One region of the Acidovorax sp. JHL-3 genome, then DNA from elsewhere that is predicted to be linked to it. Evidence: predicted binding sites of a transcription regulator. Region 1 holds the regulator's gene; each other region holds the start of a gene.

Region 1 (4,544 bases):
TTTGCAGATCGAGCGTCAGCTCTTGAACGATCACGAAGTCTCGCAGTGTGATCCGCTTGAGCGCCATGGTCAGGAGCCCCCCTCGTTCCAGCGCAGCTTTTTGCGCAGGGTGGCAAAGTAGTTCCAGCCGAGCGGGTGCAAAAACCGAACGCTATGCTCGGAGCGCTGAACGAGTATTCGATCGCCATGCAGCAGTGATGCCAGCGACTGCATATCGAAATTCGCGCTCACATCCCTGCCGCTCACGATCTCGACGGCCACCTCGGTGGCATCGGACAAAACGATCGGACGGTTTGACAGGGTATGGGGTGCAATAGGAACCAGCACCCACCCCGGGATAGAAGGATGGAGCATGGGACCGCCGGCAGAAAGGGCGTAGGCCGTAGACCCGGTGGGTGAGGCGATGATGAGCCCGTCAGCCCTCTGGTTGGCCACGAATCGCCCCCCCACTTCCACGCGCAGCTCCACCATGCCGGATGTGGCTCCGCGATTCACCACGACATCGTTCATGGCCAGGGCCTCGAAAACCGTGGTCTGCTCACGAACCACGCGGGCTCGCATCAAGGGGCGCAAGTCCTCTTCATACTCTCCGCAAAGCATGGGAGTGAGCGCCGCCTGGTAGCTGTCGAAGGGGATGTCAGTAATGAAACCCAGGCGCCCCTGGTTGATCCCGATCAGTGGGGTGCCATAGCGCGCCAACCGACGTCCGATGCCCAGCATGGTGCCGTCTCCTCCAACTACCAAGCCCAGGTCGCAATGAGTGCCAATGGTGTCTACGTCCATTGAGGGATAGGCGGTCAGGTTGGTGTTGATCGCTGTTTCTTGTTCAAGCACCACCTGGCACCCCTGGCGGACAAGAAACTGCGCTATTTCTTCGAGGGCGCGGCGAGAACTGTCGGTCATGGCGCCTGCAGCAGTTGCCTGATACTTGCCGATAAGCGCAACATGGCGGAAATTGGACGTCATCGCGAAATTACATCACTAAAATCCCCCCATGCTTGATGACCGTGCCAAGTTGTTGCTTAAAGCGCTGGTCGAGCGCTACATCGCCGATGGGCAACCTGTGGGTTCGCGCACCCTTTCGCGTGCGTCCGGTCTGGAACTATCTCCTGCGACGATACGAAACGTCATGGCGGACCTCGAGGAGTTGGGGCTGATTGCCAGCCCACATACCTCCGCTGGAAGGATCCCCACGGCGCGTGGCTACCGCCTGTTTGTAGACACCATGCTGACGGTGCAGCGGGATCCCCTGACAACACCGCAACTGGTGCCAGAGCAGCCGCAAAAAGTGATTGCCAATGCGGCACATCTTTTGTCTAACCTCTCTCAGTTTGTGGGTGTCGTGATGGCGCCTCGGCGCACCTCCGTGTTTCGCCACATCGAATTCCTTCGGCTTTCAGAGCGCCGATTCCTGGTGATCATCGTTTCGCCCGAAGGAGACGTGCAAAACCGCGTCATCTTCACTGACGTGGACTACTCCCAGTCGCAGTTGATCGAGGCCGCCAACTTTCTGAATGCCCACTATGCCGGCTTGGCCATAGAGCAGGTGCGCGAAAAGCTCAAGTCGGAGGTCGACATGCTGCGCGGGGAAGTCGCTTCACTGATGCAGGCCGCAGTCAATGTCAGCTCGGAGGCGCTTTCTGAATCCCAGGATGAGGTTGTCATTTCTGGCGAGAGAAACCTGTTGGCCGTGAGCGACTTCTCCAGCGATATGGGCAACCTTCGCAGAGCCTTTGATCTGTTTGAACAGAAGACCCAGATACTGCGTCTTCTGGACATATCCAGCCAGGCCGAGGGAGTTCGTATTTACATCGGCGGCGAAAGCCAAGTGGTGCCGTTCGAAGAACTTTCGATCGTCAGCGCACCGTACGAGGTAGATGGCCGAGTGGTTGGGACATTGGGGGTGATCGGCCCCACCCGCATGCCCTACGACAAGATGATCCAGATCGTGGACATCACCTCCAAGTTGGTGTCCAACGCGCTGAGTTACCGCAAGTAAACGCCCTACAATACTTGCGGTGCCCCGTTTGATTCATCGTAGGCGCAAGGGGCGTTAGCTCAGTTGGTTAGAGCAGAGGACTCATAATCCTTTGGTCGTTGGTTCAAGTCCAACACGCCCTACCAGTGATCGTTGGCACGATCATCATTTGCTTTGAATTTTCTTTCGTTAGAAATTGATGAATTTGGATCAGGGGCCGCTACGGGTGCATTACAATTGCATCCGTGATTTGAATGGATGGGTGCTAACGCAGACGATGCAAGCATCAATCAAAAAATAGTGAGAATTTTGGATCGCTCTGATTTTCGTGCTATAATTCAAAGCTTAGCGGCTGTAGCTCAGCTGGATAGAGTACTTGGCTACGAACCAAGGGGTCGTGGGTTCGATTCCTGCCAGCCGCACCAATGTTTAAAGCCTGCAACTGAAAAGTTGCAGGCTTTTTCATTTGTGGATTGCTTTTCGTTTTGCGGGTAACACTTCGCCATGAACAAAGCTTTTACCAAGGAAACCGACGCCGATACCGACGACGATCTTGTGTCGCAGCCGCTCCCAGTTGGTGGGAAGAACTACATCACCCCCCAAGGTTATGCTCGGTTGCGCTCGGAGCTGTTGGAGTTGATTGACACGGAGCGTCCGAAGATCGTGGAGATCGTCCATTGGGCGGCCAGCAATGGGGATCGCTCCGAGAATGGGGACTACCTCTACGGCAAAAAAAGGTTGCGCGAAATTGACCGGCGCATCAGATTTCTGACCAAGCGACTAGAGATTGCAGAGATCGTCGAGCCAGCCATCCACCATGGAAGCGATCAGGTATTTTTTGGTGCAACCGTTACTTACCTGGAAGACGACAGCGTGGAGCGGACAATCACCATACTGGGGATAGATGAGGCTGAAAGCGGCCACGGCCAAGTGAGCTGGATGTCACCGGTAGCGCGTGCACTCCTGAAGTCCAGGGTGGGTGACGAAATTTCACTGGCTGCCCCTGGAGGTATGCATCGGCTGGAGGTGATGGATGTTCAGTATCCTGATAAGCCTTGGCAAAGCGGGGTCTGAACCGGTCACCTTCACCTTGCCGGGCCCACAGTTCAGGCTTGGGGAATGATTCGAGACGCTCTGATCACAGCCTGTGTGCGTCGCAATCCGCGCAATGCTGATTCGAGATGGGCCTGATCCCGCACTGCCACCACGAAGCGCAGGTCCGTGGTGTCAAGTGCTACCTCGTCGTCCATGTCCACATGGGTTATATCGGCTTCCGAGTTGGCCAGTTCTGACGCCACGCGTGCCAGTACCCCTTTGCCGTTGGTCACGGTAACAACCACCCCGGTCTCGAACATGCGAGAGGGTTCATCCGACCAGTCCACCGCGATGAAGCGCTCGCTGTCCTTGTGTTGCAGCCGCTTGGCGACGCTGCAATGCGCATTGTGGACCACCAAACCTTCTCCACGGCCCAGGTAACCCACGATGCTGTCGCCGGGGACGGGGCGGCAGCAGTGTGCGTACTGGACCGAAGCGTTTTCGCTTCCATCCAGAGTCACAGCGCCTTGGGACAGTTTTTCGTGGGATGTGTATCGCTCTCGGGTCATCAGCAGCGCATCGGGCCGGTGGCCGTGCTCGGACATCAGAACCATGAGTCGCTTAGCGACTATGCTAGCTATGCGCTTGCCCAGCCCCAGGTCTGTCATCAATTCGCTGCGCGAACGGTTCCCCGTGAAGCGAAGCAGTTTGTCCCACATGGGCTGGGTTTCCGTATCCATGGGCGGGAGGCTGACCAGCCCTTCTGCACGCAGGGCTTGCGTCAGCAACTTTTCGCCCAGACCTTCCGATTCGGTTTGTGCCAGAGTCTTGAGGTAGTGCCGAATCTTGGACCGTGCACGGCCCGTGCGCACAAACCCCAGCCATGCCGGATTGGGCGTGGAGATAGGGGCGGTGATGATCTCCACCACGTCGCCATTTTTCAGTTCGGTGCGCAGTGGTACCAGTTCATTGTTGATCTTGCCTGCCGTGGTGCGGTCACCCACATTGCTATGGATGGCATAAGCAAAATCCACCACGGTGGCGCCGCGCGGCAAGGCCATGATCTGGCTCTTGGGCGTGAAGACATACACCGCATCAGGGAACAGGTCGACCTTGACGTGGTCCCAGAATTCAGCGGCATCACGGGTTTCGTTCTGGATGTCCAGCAGCGACTGAAGCCATTTGGTCCCCAGCCTCTCGGCCGCATTACCTTCGCTGTCCTGAGCCTTGTAGAGCCAATGGGCCGCAACGCCTGCCTCGGCGATAACGTGCATTTCATCGGTGCGCATCTGGAACTCGATGTTCACGCCCGAGGGACCTACCAGCGTGGTGTGCAGCGACTGATACCCATTAAGCTTGGGAATGGCAATGTGGTCTTTGAACTTTCCGGGCACGGGCTTGAACATCTGGTGCAGGATGCCCAAAGCGGTGTAGCAGTCGGTGATGCTGGGAACAATCACCCGAAAGCCATACATATCAGTGACCTGGGCAAAGCTCAGGTGCTTGAGGTCCATCTTCTGGTAGATGGCGT
Region 2 (4,544 bases), on a different contig from region 1:
CATGCCGATATGTGCCACCGTGCCCACGCCCGGCGTGCCGTAGTTCCAGCGGTCGCCGCTGGCGCGTGCCGCCGCAAAAAACTCTTGCGCGGTTGCCCCCGGCGCGTTGGCCGGTGCGGCCAGGGCCAGCGGGGCCGTGGCGATCAGGCTGATGGGAGTCAGGTCCTTGAGCGGGTCGTAGTTGATTCTGGGGTTGATGAGCCTGGCAATCGTCAGGTTGCCATTGATCATGATGCCCAGGGTGTGATCGTCTGTGGCTTTGGCCACGGCGTCCGCTGCGATGTTGCCGCCTGCGCCCACCTTGTTTTCCACAATCACCGGCTGCCCCAGGGCTTTGGCCAGCGGTTCGGCCAGCGTGCGCGCCACCAGATCGGGCGACGACCCGCCCGGAAAGCCCACCACCAGCTTCACGGGCTTGCTGGGCCAGCCGGGTGTGGCCGCGGCCGTGGTGGATTGTGCAAGTGCGGGGCTGAAAGTGGCGGCAAGGGCCAGAGCCAGCGCAGCGCGACGCAGGGGGGATGGGGTCATCAGTAAATCCTCCGGTCATGGACGGGTGCGAGGGCGGTTTTTGCCGGCACCCAAAAAAAACGCGCAACCAGGGTTGCGCGTTGAATTATCCCTGCTGCCCACACCCGTGCTTGCGGGTGCGTCAGCAGACCGGCACTGCTCAGGCGTATGCCGCCAGCGCGGTTTTCATCTTCTTCATGGCGGCTACCTCGATCTGGCGAATGCGCTCGGCGCTTACGCCATAGACGGCAGCCAGGTCGTGCAGCGTCATGCCGCCAGAGCCATCGTCGTTGACCTTGAGCCAGCGCTCTTCCACGATGCGGCGGCTGCGGTCGTCCAGGCTGGCCAGTGCGGTGGCAATGCCATCGGTGGCGAGTTCATCGCGCTGGCGCGACTCGATCATCGCGGTGGGCTCGTGCGAAGCGTCGGCCAGATAGGCAATGGGGCCAAAAGCCTGCTCGCCGTCATCGGACGGAGCCGGGTCGAGCAGCACATCGCCGCCCGACATGCGGGTTTCCATCTCGATGACTTCTTCGCGCTTCACATTGAGCTGTGCTGCCACGGAGTCGATTTCGTGGTCGGACAGGGTGTCGCGGTGCGTGGCGGCATCGGCTGCTGCCGCATCGGCCTTGAAACCCTGCTTCATGGACCGCAGATTGAAGAACAGCTTGCGCTGCGCCTTGGTGGTAGCCACCTTCACCATGCGCCAGTTCTTCAGGATGTATTCGTGGATCTCGGCCTTGATCCAGTGCATGGCGTAGCTCACCAGGCGCACGCCCTGCTCGGGGTCAAAGCGCTTGACGGCCTTCATCAGGCCCACGTTGCCTTCCTGGATCAGGTCGCCGTGCGGCAGGCCGTAGCCAAGGTACTGGCGCGCAATCGACACCACAAGGCGCAGGTGCGACATCACCAGACGGCCTGCGGCGTCCACATCGTTGTGGTCCCGCAGCTGGCGGGCATAGGTTTGCTCTTCCTCGTGGGTGAGCAGGGGCAGGCGGTTGACAGCCGAAATGTAGGCGTCCAGATTGCCCAAAGGCGGCACCAGCGCCCATGGGTTGGCGGGCGCCAAAGTCGTCGCTGCGGTTCCAGATTGAAGTTTCATTCCGGGAGTCCTTTCCTCTAAGCTTTTATGTTAGCACTCTCTTTGACGGAGTGCTAAGGCCGGAGTTCCCGTGTGGTTGGGAAAGAGGTCATCCTGGCACAACATTTGCTTTTTCTCGTTGCAGGCTTTGGTATTTTCTCACCGGAGTCGGGCTTTCGGTACACCCCAACATGGGCTTAACCCATTGATTTGTAATGAAGTTATTCCAATCGGGTGGAGTCCGTCCAGCGCCGCCCGGCAGGGCGGCGCTGGTGTTTTCAGGCCTGCCCGAAACTGTCGGGCATTTGCACCGCCACCACGCTGCCGCGTGCGGTGATCACGCCCGCCACCATGACCGTGGTTTCCACCACGACCTTGCGGCCTTTGATTTCCTTCACGCGGCCGCGAATCTCCAGCGTTGCGTCCAGCGGCGTGGGTTTGAGAAAGTCCACATGCAGGGAGCCGGTGACGAAGCGAAACGGTGGCAGCGTGCCCATTTCACGGCCTTCGCTGCGGTACATGGCGGCGGCAGCCGTGCCGGTGCTGTGGCAGTCGATCAGCGAAGCAATCAACCCGCCATAGGCGTAGCCAGGTATCGAGGTGTGAAACGGCTCGGGCTTGAAACGGGTCACGGTTTCTTCGCCCTCCCAGAAAGTCTTTATCTGGTGGCCGTGGTGGTTGTTGCTGCCACAGCCGTAGCAATGCGACACGTTTTCGGGGTAGTAGTCTTGAAACGCTTTCATGGGTGGGTTCCGGGGTTGGGTCAGCAGGCAGAACGGGGGGAAACTCAAGCCTTCAGGCCGTCACGGCGCCAGGCCCAGGGCTGTGCGCAGTTGGGCTTCGGTGCTGGCGTGGCTCACCGTGCTCACGCGGCCGTCTTGCAGCGCGATCAGCGTCACCGCGCCGTCTTGGCGGGGCCAGTTTTTTAGCAGCGCCTCGTCCAGTACCACGCCCAACACAAACGGCATTTCACGCAGCGCGGGCAAGGCAAAGGTGCGGGTCACAAAGCCGGGCATGCGGCTCATGTCTGCCAGGTAGACGGCCTGGCGCGTGGCCAAAAACCCTGCCGGCTGGTCCGCCAGCACGGTCTGCACCAGGTTGGAGGCCTTGCGGCCTGCGGCAAACAGCACCAGCTTCGTGTCGGCGCTCACTTTCCACGCCTGGTCGTGCTGGTCTTTCAGTGTCAGCTCGGGCAGTGCTTGGCCTGGTTGCAGTGGTGGGCTGGCCAGTGCCAGTGCGGGCCAGCTCAGCAGCGCGGCCAGCAGCAGTGCGGTGTGGTTCGGGCAGAGCCGGATCTTTGTGACGGGCATGGGGGTGTCCTGGTCGGGGTTCAGGTGGCGCGGCGGTGGTGGCTGCGTGCACTGCCACCGGCGCCGGTGTTGCTGTGACGGCGGGTGTTCATCGGTATTTCCTCAGGTAGACGCCCTCAAAGAAGCGCTTGGCCCAGTGAAACAGGCGGGATGAGGGCAGGATGATCTGGCGTCGGGTGTTGCGAAACACCAGGGTGCCGTGATCGATGGCATCGACGATGCAAATGAGCTCCACCTTGAAGGTGGCTGTGGGCGTTTCGCCGCGCAGGCCTTTGAGCAGGTTGTCGGCCGCTGCGGCCGCCTGCAGGTCGGCCATGTGGGCTTGCTTGGGCATCCAGTCGGGGCCGGGAAAGCTGCCCGAATCTCCCACCACATACACATGTTGCGTGCCTTGCACGCGGCATTGCGCGTCGGCTTGGAGCAGACCACCGGCGGAGCGGGCCAGCGGCGTCTGGTCAAACCAGGCGTTGCCGGTCATTCCGGGCATGAACAGGATCAGATCGGCCGGAAACGAGCCGCCCTCGGTGACCACGCGGTCGGGCTCAAAGCGCACCAGCTTGTGGCCAAGGCGGGTGCTGATGCCGCGGCGTGTCATCTCGGCCAGCAGGTGCTGAACCGCCTTCGGTCCGAGGCGGCTGCCCGGCTCGGTGGAGGGGTTGAAGAACACGATGTTGAACTTGTTGCGTCGGCCCTCGCGCCTGAGCTGCTCATCAATGCCGAACAGAAACTCGAACATCGGTCCCCCGCGCACGGCACTGGGCTCGTTGGGGTTGCCGGCAAAGCCCACGGCAATGGTGCCGCCGGTCATGGTACGCAGGCGGTCACGGATACGCTCGGCCGCCGCAATGCCTTCGCAAGGCGTGATGGCGTGTTCAATGCCCGGCAATTTTTTGATGAAGCGCCCACCGCTGGCAATCACCAGTGCGTCGTTGCGCAGCTCGCCAGCCGTGGTGAGCACCACCCGGCCACCGTCTCGAAGACCGGTGACCTCGGCAGCGATGTGGTTCACCTTCATGCGCGAAAAAAAGTTGGACAGCGGAACCACCAGCTGCTTGCGGGTGCGCAGCCCCGACGGAATCCAGATGATGCCCGGCAGGTAGTGCAGTTCGGCGCGTGGTGCCACCAGGGTGATGTGCGTATCGGGGTCGCGTTGGCGAATTTCCCGCACGGTGGACAGGGCGCCAAAGCCGGCGCCAATGACGGTGATGTGAGCGGCAGGTTGCATGGAGTCAGGTTCCTCACGCGGCGAAGGGAGTGGTGGGGCGCAAGTCCGCTGCGCCAGCGCGCAACGTCTGCTTGTCGCCCTTGCTGTCGTGGTGGGTGCGCAGCGGCAGTCCGTGTTTGCTCAGCATAGCCTGCCGCACGGACTGGCCGCGCTCCTAGCCAGCTGCATCGTCGTCCTCGCCAATCAGCAAGGTGTTGTCGGCCAGGTATTTGTGGGGAGGCACCAGTAGGTTGATGGGGGCAGGCTTGTTGTTGAACACGCGCCCCGCGAAGTCGAAGGTGGAGCCGTGGCAGGGGCAAAAAAAGCCGCCCTTCCAGTCGGCGGGCACGCTGGGATTGGCGGTGCCTTCGTTCAGGGTGACGGGGGAGCAGCCCAGGTGGGTGCAAATGCCCACGGTCACCAGCACCTCGGGCTTGATGGA
Region 3 (4,544 bases), 1.5 Mb from region 1:
ACTGCACCTGTGTGAGCGGCACTTGCACAGCACCGCGTTGGTGCTGCGCCAAGCCATCCGCCCCTCACCATTTTTAACGCCGCGCGAGACCTGCCACCATGACCCTGGACCAGCAAAAATCCATTCTTACCATTGCCCTTTTGGCCGCATTTGCCGACGGCAGCAAGGACGACACCGAGCGCGAGGAAATCCGCCGCCTGGCCCAGTCGCTGGCTGGCGACGCGGGCATGGCCGACCTGCCGCGCATCTACCAGGACGTGCTGCTGCAGCGCACCAGTGTGCAGGCGGCGGCCAGCGCCTTGGGTGACCCCATGCAGCGCCAGCTGGCCTACGAAATGGCGGTGTGCGTGTGCGATGTGGACGGCCGCCAGACGGCGGCCGAGCGCGACTTTCTGGCCACGCTCAAAACGGCGCTGCAACTCGATGCCCAGCAGACTGCGGCGTTTGACCAGGAAGCCGATGCGCTGGTGGATGTGGCAGAAAAAGCCATCCCGCCCACCCTGCCTGCAGTAGCAGCACCGGGTACCGCGCCCGCTGCCCCCGCCACGGGCACATCGGATGCGGACTTGGACAAATCCATCCTCAACTACGCCCTGCTCAACGGCGCACTGGAGTTGCTGCCGCAGTCGTGGGCGTCGATGGCCATCATTCCGCTGCAGGTGAAGATGGTGTATGGCATTGGCAAGGCCTACGGCGTAGAGCTGGACCAGGGCCACATCAAGGAATTCATCGCCGCCGCCGGGGTGGGCCTGACCTCGCAATACCTGGAGCAGTTTGGCCGCAAGTTGCTCGGTGGCCTCTTGGGCAAGGCAGCGAGCAAAACCCTGGGCCGCATGGGCGGTGCCGCCACCGGCATGGCGTTTTCGTTTGCCACCACCTACGCGCTGGGGCAGGTAGCCCGGCGCTACTACGCGGGCGGCCGGGTGATGAGCACGGCCATGCTGCGCGAAACCTTCCAGAACCTGCTCGGCCCCGCCAAGCAACTCCAGACGCAATACCTGCCGCAAATCCAGCAGAAGGCCGCTACGCTGGACGCAGGGCAGATCCTGGCGATGGTGCGGGGGGCATAAGCAACCCACAGGGCCGAGCCGCGCATGGTGCATGGTGCTGGGTGGCGGGACCGGTGCCATAAGGCTGGAGCCGTTCGCATTGAACTCGTGAAACGGTTTCACCCAGCGCGAACGGTGTGTGCTGCACCCCATCGGCATCATCAATTTTGATAGCTGCTAGCGCTTTACCCAAAAGGGCTAGCGGCCGTTTTGGCATATATTCCACGGCCCACGCACCTGCACTGCCAACCCGGCGCCTCCCGCACGGCCCGGCGGCCGCCTCTGCAACTGCGGGCAAGGGCCGCTGCGCCGCTGCAACACCACGGTCAAACCCCGTGGCCTGCGGATCGGCACATGCCAGAATCAGCCATGCACGCCACCACGGAATCTGCAGAAATTACCGCACAGCTGCCGTCGAAACCCCGGTCCGACAGCGCCTTGACGGCGCTTTACAGCGCCGCGCTGGGCCCCGTGCATCTATCCCGCTATCTGCCGATTTTTGCGCGCTTCGATGAGGCGGGCCGCACCACCACCAGCTGGAACTGGGCCGCCAGCCTGTGCACCCTGAACTGGATGGTGTTTCGCCAGCTGTGGGGCGCAGCGCTGGTGTATGTGGCGGCGGCCGAGGGCGTGGCACTGCTGGTGTTCGGGGTGGGACGCCCGCTGCTGGAGTGGCCCGAGGCAGTGGAATGGGGCGTGGCGGCGGCGTTTGTACTGCTCAGTTGTGCCGTGCCTGGCCTTTACGGCAATGCCCTGCTGCATGCCGATACCCACAAAAAAATAGCGCGGGCCCTTACTGCCACGCATACCCTCAACGAAGCCTGCGCACTGCTGGCGCGGCAAGCCAGCTCCTGGAAACGGCTCGCCTGGCTGGTGGCTGGCAATCTGGCCTTGGCGCTGGCCGCTGCCGGTGCCTATCTGGCCATGCCTTCCACCGGCACGGCGGGGGCAGACTCTGCCACGCCCGTTGCCCCGATTCGCCCCGTGCCTCTCACCCCCTCCGAGCCACCAGCGCCACCACCACCGCTCCCGCACCCAGCCACCATTTCGGCCCTGCCAGTAGCGTCAGAACCCGCAGCACTGCCGTCGCCAGCAGCGACCGACAGCGCCGCCCCCACCCAATTGCCCGCCTCGGAAACAATGCCCACCCCGGTGCCTGCGGCAGCTTCCGAACAGGCTCCTGCTCCTGCTCCTGCTGCTCAACCACAACCCGCCTCCTCCACCCCTCCTGCCGCAGCGCCCCTGGCGCAGGCCGCAGACAAGGCCACGCCCCCAAAACGCCTCTCGCCGCCTCAGGCCAAGGCCAGGGCATCCGCTCCCGACGCTCCGGCAGCACCGCCAGACACCACCGCCTCCGCAAGCACCGCCCAACCCCTGCCAGCAGTCGGCACTGCGCCGGGCTACTACATCAACGTTGGTCTTTTTGCCGAAGAAGCCAATGCCCGCAAGGCCCAGGCGCGGTTGCTCAACGAGGGCCTGCCTGCCTTTCGGCAGGAAACACGGGTGGGCAAAAAGCGCCGACTAAGAGTGCGGGTGGGACCCTACAGCGACCGCGCTGACGCCGACGCCGCCGCCATCACCATCCGCGCCATGGGGCTGGATGCGCTGGTGGCCCGGCAGGGGGCCTGAGTAAGCTCAATGACTCCGATCCACATGATTGGGAGCAAAAACAGGCGCAAGTGCTTGCTGGCATTGCCCAATTAGCCTATATTTTTGCGGCACTCAACCCCCCGCATAAACGCACGGCCAGGTGAGCGCAACACGGTCTGGCCAGGGCACACCCATCAGGGTGACTGCACGCTGCAACCCCACCCAAAATCCCCCGCTCGCACAGGGGCGTCTTGAAATGGCCACAAATGCCCGTATCATTAGCACTCACCCCAAACGAGTGCTAACAAGGCGCTGGTGCGGAGGAAGTTTGGTGGCGTCCGAAACTTCGGGCGCTTGTAATCCGGCTATTTTTTTCAGTCAACAGGAGCAATGCAATGAATCTTCGCCCTCTGCACGATCGCGTGATCGTCAAGCGTATCGAAAGCGAAACCACGACCGCCTCCGGCATCGTGATCCCTGACAACGCCGCTGAAAAGCCTGATCAAGGTGAAGTGCTGGCCGTCGGCCCCGGCAAGAAGAACGACAAGGGCGAGCTGATCGCCCTGAACGTGAAGGTCGGCGACCGCGTTCTGTTCGGCAAGTACTCGGGCCAGACCGTCAAGGTCGGCGGAGACGAACTCTTGGTCATGAAAGAAGACGACCTGTTCGCCGTTGTCGAGAAGTAATTGCTACTGCGCGGCCCACATGCGTCGTTGGGCGGTGCTCGGAGTCCTCACGTACAGGGAGTACGTTCCGGTTCCTGCGCTCCGTCCGCCTAGCCTGTGAACCGCTCGCTACGCAATTCTTTTCCCGACACAGTCATCTGTTTCACAAATTTTTAGATATTCAGGAGCTCCATCATGGCAGCAAAAGACGTAGTTTTCGGCGGCGAAGCCCGCGCACGCATGGTTGAAGGCGTGAACATTTTGGCCAACGCGGTCAAGGTGACTCTGGGCCCCAAGGGTCGCAATGTGGTGCTGGAGCGCTCGTTCGGCGCCCCTACCGTGACCAAGGACGGTGTGTCCGTGGCCAAGGAAATCGAACTCAAGGACAAGCTGCAGAACATGGGCGCCCAGCTCGTGAAGGAAGTGGCCTCCAAGACCAGCGACAACGCGGGTGACGGCACCACCACCGCCACCGTGCTGGCACAAGCCATCGTTCGCGAAGGCTTCAAGTACGTGGCCGCCGGTATCAACCCGATGGACCTCAAGCGCGGTATCGACAAGGCTGTGACGGCCCTGGTTGCCGAGCTGAAGAAGGCTTCCAAGCCCACCACCACCTCCAAGGAAATCGCACAGGTCGGCTCGATCTCTGCCAATTCCGACGAAACCATCGGCAAGCTGATCGCTGACGCCATGGACAAGGTTGGCAAGGAAGGCGTGATCACCGTGGAAGACGGCAAGTCGCTGGAAAGCGAACTGGACGTCGTGGAAGGCATGCAGTTTGACCGCGGCTACCTGTCGCCCTACTTCATCAACAACCCCGAAAAGCAATCCGCGATTCTGGACAACCCCTTCGTGCTGCTGTTCGACAAGAAGATCAGCAACATCCGCGACCTGCTGCCCACGCTGGAGCAAGTTGCCAAGGCTGGCCGTCCGCTGCTGATCATTGCCGAAGAAGTCGAAGGCGAAGCCCTGGCTACCTTGGTCGTGAACACGATCCGCGGCATCCTGAAGGTGGTGGCTGTGAAGGCACCTGGCTTCGGCGACCGTCGCAAGGCCATGCTGGAAGACATCGCCATCCTGACGGGCGGCAAGGTCATCGCTGAAGAAGTGGGCCTGACCCTCGAAAAGGTGACGCTGGCCGACCTCGGCACGGCTGCCCGTATCGAAGTGGGCAAGGAAAACACCATCATCATCGACGGCGCTGGCGCTGCTGCTGACATCGAAGCCCGCGTCAAGCAAG

Evidence for each region. Region 1 encodes HrcA, which represses chaperone genes, less so after heat shock. Its sites were predicted from a motif close to TTAGCACTCNNNNNNNNNGAGTGCTAA; they were not measured.
Region 2: a site for HrcA is predicted at 1,640-1,666, ahead of rpoH (RNA polymerase sigma factor RpoH). Genes of this name have one in related genera too.
Region 3: a site for HrcA is predicted at 2,918-2,944, ahead of K226_RS0100335 (co-chaperone GroES). Genes of this name have one in related genera too.

The regions. Positions count from the first base shown of each region.
Region 1 covers NZ_JAFU01000001.1:1,618,964-1,623,507, forward strand. Annotated here, with positions in the region: gene recN (DNA repair protein RecN) at 1-67, opposite strand, end outside; gene K226_RS0107655 (NAD kinase) at 70-966, opposite strand; gene hrcA (heat-inducible transcriptional repressor HrcA) at 995-1,999, shown strand; tRNA gene K226_RS0107665 (tRNA-Ile) at 2,048-2,124, shown strand; tRNA gene K226_RS0107670 (tRNA-Arg) at 2,327-2,403, shown strand; gene greB (transcription elongation factor GreB) at 2,483-3,052, shown strand; gene K226_RS0107680 (bifunctional (p)ppGpp synthetase/guanosine-3',5'-bis(diphosphate) 3'-pyrophosphohydrolase) at 3,085-4,544, opposite strand, start outside.
Region 2 covers NZ_JAFU01000004.1:605,345-609,888, reverse strand. Annotated here, with positions in the region: gene K226_RS0118170 (tripartite tricarboxylate transporter substrate binding protein) at 1-528, opposite strand, end outside; gene rpoH (RNA polymerase sigma factor RpoH) at 668-1,609, opposite strand; gene K226_RS0118160 (PaaI family thioesterase) at 1,867-2,331, opposite strand; gene K226_RS0118155 (hypothetical protein) at 2,392-2,898, opposite strand; gene K226_RS0118150 (NAD(P)/FAD-dependent oxidoreductase) at 2,987-4,123, opposite strand; gene petA (ubiquinol-cytochrome c reductase iron-sulfur subunit) at 4,278-4,544, opposite strand, start outside.
Region 3 covers NZ_JAFU01000001.1:71,983-76,526, forward strand. Annotated here, with positions in the region: gene K226_RS0100325 (YcjF family protein) at 99-1,070, shown strand; gene K226_RS0100330 (SPOR domain-containing protein) at 1,419-2,678, shown strand; gene K226_RS0100335 (co-chaperone GroES) at 3,035-3,325, shown strand; gene groL (chaperonin GroEL) at 3,500-4,544, shown strand, end outside.